DNA from 2 places in the Synechococcus sp. CBW1107 genome. Region 2 is predicted to be linked to the other one. Evidence: predicted binding sites of a transcription regulator. Region 2 holds the regulator's gene; the other holds the start of a gene.
The links. Region 2 encodes NtcA, which controls nitrogen genes in cyanobacteria. Its sites were predicted from a motif close to GTANCNNNNGNTAC; they were not measured.
Positions count from the first base shown of each region.

Region 1: I1E95_RS08495 (circularly permuted type 2 ATP-grasp protein) is a predicted target of NtcA. The motif match lies at 2,104-2,117, and genes of this name have one in related genera.

Region 1 is NZ_CP064908.1:1,639,551-1,643,962, forward strand. It holds gene I1E95_RS08485 (urease subunit beta) at 1-254, shown strand, start outside; gene ureC (urease subunit alpha) at 308-2,032, shown strand; gene I1E95_RS08495 (circularly permuted type 2 ATP-grasp protein) at 2,170-3,609, shown strand; gene I1E95_RS08500 (alpha-E domain-containing protein) at 3,603-4,412, shown strand, end outside.
Region 2 is NZ_CP064908.1:1,139,472-1,143,883, reverse strand. It holds gene I1E95_RS06110 (resolvase) at 1-54, opposite strand, end outside; gene I1E95_RS06105 (DUF3084 domain-containing protein) at 51-1,298, opposite strand; gene ntcA (global nitrogen regulator NtcA) at 1,344-2,072, opposite strand; gene I1E95_RS06095 (cob(I)yrinic acid a,c-diamide adenosyltransferase) at 2,279-2,872, shown strand; gene dcd (dCTP deaminase) at 2,866-3,459, shown strand; gene I1E95_RS06085 (hypothetical protein) at 3,478-3,852, opposite strand; gene thyX (FAD-dependent thymidylate synthase) at 3,890-4,412, opposite strand, start outside.

The DNA.
Region 1 (4,412 bases), 500 kb from region 2:
GGCCGGTCACCACGATCGAGGTGGCCAACCGGGGTGATCGTCCTGTGCAGGTGGGATCCCACTTCCACTTCCACGAGGCCAACCATGCCCTGGTCTTCGACCGGGAGGCGGCGAGGGGCCAGCGCCTCGACATTCCGGCCGGCACCGCGATCCGCTTCGAGCCAGGGGATCAGCGCCCCGTTCAGCTGGTGCCTCTGGCCGGAGCCCGCTGTGTGTTCGGCTTCAACGGTCTGATCAACGGCCCCCTCGACTGATCCGCCCAGGGCGGCCCCGCCCATCCCCCGTTCCTTCGTCACCCGCACCAGCCATGCCCTACCGGATGGATCGCCGGGCCTACGCCGAGACCTACGGCCCCACCACCGGCGACCGGCTGCGGCTGGCCGACACCGAGCTGATCCTGGAGGTGGAGGACGACTTCACCACCTATGGCGAGGAGGTGAAATTCGGCGGCGGCAAGGTGATCCGCGACGGCATGGGCCAGGCCCAGACCTCCCGCGCCGACGGGGCTGTGGACACGGTGATCACCAACGCCCTGATCCTGGACTGGTGGGGGATCGTCAAGGCCGATGTGGGCCTCCGCGACGGACGCATCTGCGCCATCGGCAAGGCCGGCAACCCCGACATCACCGACGGCGTGACGATCGTGGTGGGGCCCGGCACCGAGGCGATCGCCGGGGAGGGCCACATCCTCACCGCCGGCGGCATCGACACCCACATCCATTTCATCTGTCCGCAGCAGATCGAGACGGCCCTGGCTTCGGGCGTCACCACTCTGCTGGGCGGCGGCACCGGCCCGGCCACCGGCACCAATGCCACCACCTGCACCCCCGGGGCCTTCCATCTGGCCCGGATGTTCCAGGCTGCCGAAGGCCTGCCCGTGAACCTGGGCTTCTATGGCAAGGGCAACGCCAGCACGCCCGAGGCGCTCGAGGAGCAGGTGCGGGCCGGAGCCTGCGGTCTCAAGCTCCACGAAGACTGGGGCACCACCCCGGCGGCGATCGATTGCTGTCTCACCGTGGCCGACCAGCTCGACGTGCAGGTCTGCATCCACTCCGACACCCTCAATGAGGCGGGTTTTGTGGAGGACACGATCCGGGCGATCGGCGGCCGCACCATCCACACCTTCCACACCGAGGGGGCCGGCGGCGGCCATGCCCCGGACATCATCCGGATCTGCGGCGAGGCCAACGTGCTGCCCAGCTCCACCAACCCCACCCGCCCCTACACCCGCAACACGCTCGAGGAACACCTCGACATGCTGATGGTGTGCCACCACCTCGACGCGGCCATCCCCGAAGACGTGGCCTTCGCCGAATCGCGCATCCGCCGCGAAACCATTGCCGCCGAGGACATCCTCCACGACCTGGGGGCCTTCAGCATCATCGCCAGCGACTCCCAGGCCATGGGCCGGGTGGGTGAGGTGATCACCCGCACCTTCCAGACCGCCCACAAGATGAAGGTGCAGCGCGGCACCCTGCCGGAGGACAGCGCCGGTGCGGGCCGCGGCCGCAACGACAACGTGCGCCTCAAGCGCTATGTGGCCAAATACACGATCAACCCGGCGATCGCCCACGGCCTCGACAGCCAGATCGGCTCGGTGGAAGTGGGCAAACTGGCTGATCTGGTGCTCTGGAAGCCCGGCTTCTTCGGGGTCAAGCCGGAGCTGGTGGTCAAGGGGGGCTCGATCGTCTGGGCCCAGATGGGTGATGCCAACGCCTCGATCCCCACCCCCGGTCCGGTGCACGGACGGCCGATGTTCGCGGCCTACGGCGGTGCCCTCGCCCCCAGCTGCCTCACCTTCCTGAGCCAGGCGGCCCTCGACGATGACCTGCCCCGCAAGCTGGGCCTGAAGCGGCCCTGCGTGCCGGTGGTTCACACCCGTGGCATCGGCAAGGCCCAGATGCGCAACAACAGCGCCCTGCCCAAGGTGGAGGTGGACCCCCAGACCTATGAGGTTTTCGCCGACGGTGAACTGCTCACCTGCGAGCCCGCCGACGAGCTGCCGATGGCGCAGCGCTACTTCCTGCTCTGAGGGCCCGCGCCAACAACGGGCCCTGGCCGGGTGTGGATCTGGATCGATCCAGCTCAACCCACCGGCAATCGGTAGCGATAACCACCAGAGTTGTCAATGCCGCTGTCCATGATCAAGCCATGGCCACGCCAGCGTCGATGTTCACCGACTACAAGCCCAGCAAGGGTTACGACGAGTATTTCAGCGCCGCCTCCGAGCCGCGCTCGGCCCTGAGTCCCCTGCTCTCGTCCCTCGGTCAGCTGGGGATCGAGGAGATCAACCGCAACCATGCCGCCGCCGGCATGTTGCTCAAGCGCCTCGGCGCCACCTTCCGCCTCAACGGCTCCGGTGAGCGGGGCGGTGAGCGGATCCTTCCCTTCGATCCCCTGCCGCGTCTGATCCGCTCGGGCGAATGGCAGCGGCTGGAACTCGGCCTGATTCAGCGGCTGGAAGCGATCGACAGCTTCCTGGGCGATGTCTACGGCGATCAGAAAATCCTCAGCGACGGGGTCGTGCCCCGGGCGGATGTGGAGAGCTCCCAGGGCTGGCGGCCCCAGATGCAGGGGTTCAAGCCGCCCCTGGGCCGCTGGTGCCACATTTCCGGGCTTGATCTGATCCGCGACGGCCAGGGCACCTGGCGGGTGCTGGAGGACAACCTGCGCTGCCCCTCGGGGGTGGCCTACTTCCTCGAGAACCGCCGCGTGATGAAGCGGATGTTCCCCAGCCTCTTCGCCGGCCGCACGGTGCAGCCCATCGACGACTATCCGTCGCACCTGCTGCAGACCCTGCGCGACCTGGCCCCCTGGACCGACACCCCCAAGGTGGTGCTGCTCACCCCCGGGGTCTTCAACAGCGCCTACTTCGAGCACAGCTACCTGGCCCAGCAGATGGGCATCCAGCTGGTGGAGGGTCGCGATCTGGTCTGCGAGGGGAACCGGGTCTGGATGCGCAGCACCTCCGGGCTCGAGCCGGTGGATGTGATCTACCGCCGGATCGACGACGACTTCCTCGATCCGGCCGTGTTCCGCCCAGACTCGATGCTGGGGGTGCGCGGGCTGATGGAGGCCTACCGGGCCGGGCGCGTGGCGATCGCCAACGCCCCCGGCACCGGTGTGGCCGACGACAAGCTGATTTACGCCTACGTGCCGGAGATGATCCGCTACTACCTGGGGGAGGAGCCGATCATCGAGAACGTGCCCACCTACATCTGCTCCAGGCCCGAAGACCAGGCCTATGTGCTCGCCCATCTCAGCGAACTGGTGGTCAAGTCGGTGGCCGAGGCCGGTGGCTACGGGATGCTGATCGGCCCCCATGCCGATCAGGCCGAGATCCTGTCCTTCTCCGGGAAGATCAAGGCCGATCCCCGCAATTTCATCGCCCAGCCCACCCTGGAGCTCTCCACCGTTCCCTCCCTCAGCGAGGGCGAGCTCTACCCCTGCCACGTCGATCTGCGTCCCTACGTGCTGCGTGGCAAGGGAGCCTGGGTGAGCCCAGGGGGACTCACCCGCGTGGCCCTGCGTCGGGGCTCCCTGGTGGTGAATTCCTCTCAGGGAGGGGGCTGCAAGGACACCTGGATCGTGGATGAGACCTCATGCTGAGTCGGGTCGCCGAATCCCTGTACTGGATCAACCGCTACGTGGAGCGGGCGGAGAACATTTCCCGCTTTCTCGAGGTGAGCGAGGCCATGGCCCTCGACTGCCCCCCCGGCAGTGCCGAGCCCTGGCTGCCGCTGATCGACGCCAGCGGCGACCGTGAACTCTTCGATCGGATCTTTCCCGGCGGGGGCCCCGAAGAAGTGGTGCGCTTCCTGGTCCAGGAGCCGGAGAATCCCAGCAGCATCGTCAACTGCATCGCCGCGGCCCGCGAGAACGCCCGCCAGATCCGCGAGGTGATCACCACGGAGATGTGGGAGCAGCTCAACGATCTCTATCTCACTCTGCTCGAGAGTGATCAGTTCTGGCGTCTCCCTGGCCAGGAGCAGCTCCACGAGGTGCGCAAGGCCTGTCAGCTCTTCTATGGCATCACCGACGCCACCCTGAGCCGCGACCTCTCCTGGCAGTTCAGCAAACTGGGGCGGTTGGTCGAGCGGGCCGACAAAACCAGCCGCATCCTCGACGTCAAGTACTACCTGCTGTTGCCCAGCCCCGAGGAGGTGGGAGGTGTGCTCGATGAGTTACAGTGGATTTCGCTGCTGCGCTCCGCCGGGGCGTACCAGATGTTCCGCCAGTCGCAGCAGCAGGGCATCACGCCAAGGGCCGTGGCCGAGTTCCTGCTGCTCGATCCCATCTTTCCCCGCTCGGTGCGCTACTGCCTCGAGGGGCTGAGCAAGTCGATGCGCGTGATCCGCGGCAATCCGGTGCCCGGCCCGCCCGACGACCTCGAATGCCTCACGGGACGCATG
Region 2 (4,412 bases):
GAGCCCCGCCAGGGCACCCTGGATGGGAAGACCCGGTGCTGCTGGGCGCGTCATGGCTGCCCCCGCCCAGGCCCCTGCCGCTCCGGCCGTGGCTCGCCTGGGGCTTCGCTCAGGCGCAGGTCGAGCACCAGCGGATCGGGGGTCTCGGCGTCACGGACGGCCACGGCCTCGAGGGTCACGGTCTGCCCGGGGGGGCGCTCGCTCAGTTCCCGCCCCAGCCGGTTGAAGGCCGCCACGTCGAACTGAACACCGTCGGCGATCGAGCCCTGGCGCTGGGCCTTGGCGAAGGAGGCCGCCAGCAGCAGGTTGAGGCGGTTGCGGACCTGCTCGCTGGAGCGTTCATCGCCCTCCAGCACGGTGGAGGCCATCAGATCTCCCTTGCGCAGCACCTGGCGGTTAGGCCTGAGGTCGGGGAAGCCCAGCACCTGGTCCTCGCCCCGCAGCACGTTCGCGGCCGAGAGGATGCTCACCACCCAGGGCCCGCCCCTGGAGATGCGAGATTCGAGGGTGGCGATGTCCTGGCGGGGCACCAGCAGGATCTGGCGGTTGGGGGTTTCTGAGGGCAGCACCCGCTGGAAGGCATTCAGATTGGCCTGACGCAGCAGTGCCACGACCGCGGCGTTGGCTTCGGTTGCGTTGCGGGGGTTCACCTTGGCGCTGGCCAGGGGTTGTCCGCTGCTGATCACCACATCGCCGCGGCGCAGCGCGATCAGTTTCTCCTCCAGTCCCTTGAGTTCTGTTTCGCCGGCCGTGATCAGGCCGCGCACCCGGGCCAGCTCCGTTTCGGTTTTGCGGATGTCCTGGTCCCTGGCGCGGATGTCCCGGTTGAGGCGGTCGCGCTGGACCAGCAGGTCCTGGCGCTGAGCCAGCAGGGGCTTGAGTTCGCCGCGCAACTGGCGCGTCTGGATCTCAGCGGCGGTGAGCTGACGCCTGGTCTGCTCCCGATCGCGGCGCGCCCGCTGCAGCGCCGCTTCCACCCTGGCCTGCTCCTGGCGGCTGCGTCGCAGGTTCTGCTCACTGCGGCGCAGGGTGGTGCGGCTGTCGAGCAGCCTGGCCTGCAGGGCATCGAGTTCGAACAGTCCAACGCGCAGGCGCTCGCTCACCGCCAGCATCAGTCCGAGGGAGACGGCGCTGATGAGGCTGCCTGTGAGGACCGTGATCAGCACGGCCGTCTTGCGTGGCCGCAGGTTGAACAGACTGAGTCTGGCCTTCCCCACCCGGCTGCCCAGCCGATCCCCCAGGGTGGCCAACACCCCCCCGAGAGCCAGAAGGGCCAGAATCAGCAGCCAGCCGGACACAGCACCGTGCGGGAAGGTCCAGTATCAACCGCGGTCGCAACCGGTTCAGCTGAAGCGCTTGGCCAGGGCCACCGGATCGAAGACCGTGATTTTCTTGCGATCGATCTGCACCAGTCCTGCCTGGCGCAGATCGCCCAGCAGACGGGTGATCGTCACCCGTGTCGAGCCGATGGCCTCGGCGATCGCCTGATGGGAGAGGCGAAGGTCGATCGTGATGCCTTCGCTCCCGGGCACTCCGAAATCACGGCAGAGCACCAGCAGGAAACTCACCAGCCTTGACGACATGTCCCGGTGTGTGAGGGTCTCGATCATCGTCTCGGTCTGCAGGATCCGCGAGGAGAGGCCTTGCAGGAGGAGCAGGCCCACGCTGGAGTCCTGCTCGATGGCCCGCCGCACCGAACCCGCCGGGGCCGCCACCAGTTCCACCCGGGTGAAGGCCACCGCGTGGTAGAAGCGATCCGAACGCTGACCCGTGAGCAGGGAAAGCACCCCGAACAGGCTGTTTTCCCTCAGCAGGGCCACGGTGATTTCTTCACCCGATTCGTACACCCGCGAGAGACGCACGGCCCCCCGGCGCAGCAGATAGACCCGCTCAGCCGGATCACCGGGAAAGAAGATCGTCTTACCCCGCTCAACGGTTTCGATCACGCAGCCGCTCAGGCCGCGCATCACATCAAGGAGCGTGCTCGCTCCGCTCGCGGCCGCGGCGAGGCCCACGGGAGCTGGTGTCGCTGGGCCGCCCGTGCGACTGAATCCGCGCATCGCGCCAACCATGTTTCGGCGGAGCAGGTGTGAGATGGACGGTAAGGATCGCCCATGGCGAGCCCTGTAGTCACCGACACTAATGAATTGCATCCACACAGGTCCGGCCGGGCTTCGCCCATGGGTGCAGTACGGGTGTTCGCGCTAGGGATGGTGGCTCAGCCTTGCTGGCGGCCAGGACACCGCTACATTCGGGTTCGGCTTCCCTTGGGGTGTTGATGACGGCCAGCCTGCGCAATGCCTCCGCCGAGTCGCGTCATCCCGTGCGCGCCGCCGGGACGTCCCGGCCGCTGCCGCCCCGCTCCCGGCCGCTGCCCGCGAGGCCCGAAGGTCTGCTTCAGGTGCACACCGCCTCGTTCCGCGGCAGTTTCGACGGGGTGTTCAGCCAGGCCCTGCGCAGTGCGGGACTGGGCAGCCGGGTGCTGATCAGTCAGTTCCTCAAGGGGGGGGTCGACCAGGGGCCTGAGCACAGCCTCAGGCTCTGTGGCCGGTTGCAGTGGTTGCGCCCGGCCGTGCCCTCCTGTCTCACCCAGCCTGCAGACCTGGAGCCGGAACCCGTGCATGCCGCCGTGCGGGAGGTGTGGGCCTTCAGCCGCGACCAGTTGCTGGGGGCCGCCGTGGAGCTGATGGTGCTCGATGAACTGGGACTGGCGATCGAGCTGGGTTTTCTCGCCGCTGAGGAGGTGATCAGCACCCTGGAGCAACGGCCAGCCCACCTGGATGTGATCCTCACAGGACCGTCCATCCCCCTGGAACTGCTGGCCATGGCCGATCAGGTCACCCAGCTGCGGCGGGGAGGTGCCCCATGCTGAAGAACGACCGCTGGATCAATGCCCTGGCCGCGGAAGGGATGATCCAGCCCTTTCAGCCCACCCTGGTGAGGCATCTGGAGCCGGAGACCGCCACCCGGCCGGTGCTGAGCTTCGGCTGTTCCTCCTACGGCTACGACCTGCGCCTCTCGCCGCGGGAGTTTCTGATCTTCCGCCATGTGCCCGGCACGGTGATGAACCCGAAGCGGTTCAATCCCGGCAACCTGGAGCCCGCCCCCCTCCACCATGACGAGGATGGGGAGTACTTCATCCTGCCGGCCCATTCCTACGGCCTCGGCGTGGCCCTGGAGAAGCTGAAGGTTCCGCCGACGATCACCGTGATCTGCCTGGGCAAGAGCACCTACGCCCGGCTGGGCATCATCGTGAACACCACGCCGGCGGAGGCCGGCTGGGAGGGGCATCTCACCCTCGAATTCAGCAATTCATCCGGTGCGGACTGCCGGATCTACGCGAATGAGGGCATCACCCAGTTGCTGTTCTTCGAAGGAGATCCCTGTGACACCACCTACCAGGATCGCGCCGGCAAGTATCAGCATCAGCCGGAGCGCGTGACTCTGGCCAGGGTCTGACCCTGGCCAAGGCCTGACTCAGGGCATCCCCATGGCCCGGCGCACCTGGCCGATGCAGGGGAGCCCGCTCGGGCAGAGGCGGATCACACGGCTGTTCACCACGAAGTGGGTTTCGGCGCCCGGTTCGCCTGGACCGCTTCTCGCCACAGAAGCCGGCGCTATCGGTGTGGAGCTCCGGACGGCCGACGGGCCTGCGAAGGAGTCGCCGCTGCTGCCGGCGCCAAGGCCCTGGATCCTCCCCTCCACCGAGCGCAGCAGGTTGGTGTAGCCCGGAGCGGAGGCTCCCTGCAGTGTTCCCTGGATCGCCGCCGCCCCCATCGCGTCGATCAGCATCTGGCCGTGAGCCGCCGGTGCGATCAGCAACAGAAGCAGCAGCAGAGGAAGCGGTGGCATGGCAGGGCTGGCTGAGGGGCTTCCAGGCACAGGTCGGTCAGGGGGCCAGGCGCGCTTTGTGCAGGCGGGCGCGGCTGTACCAGGCGGCGATCTCTGGAGCCCACGACTCCAGATGGGGCCACATCAGATCACAGAGCTGGCGGATCTCCAGCTGCGCATCCAGCTTGGCGCGCAGGTCCAGAAAATGCAGGAAGGCCCTCAGACTGAAGCTCACCACGAAGTGCTGGCGGTAATCGAAGGGGAGGATGCCGCGGGCATGTTCCTCGGCGAAGCCGGCGGCCAGCAGGTCGCGGTAGCGCATCGCAGCCTGGCGGCAGAGCTCCAGGTCCAGTCCTCGCTGGATCTCGTCGTAGCTGTACTTCTTGCCCTGGCGGTCGCTGTAATCGCCGATCGGGCGCAGATAGAACACCTCCTCGAGATCGAGGCTGCCATCGGCGGCTTTGCAGATGCGATCGCCGGTGTAGCGCATGGATTGCACATCGAAACTCACCCCCACCCGGTGGGTGCGGGCCTGCTGCATCACGGAGTGGGGAAACCAGCCAACGTTGAGCACGATCTGG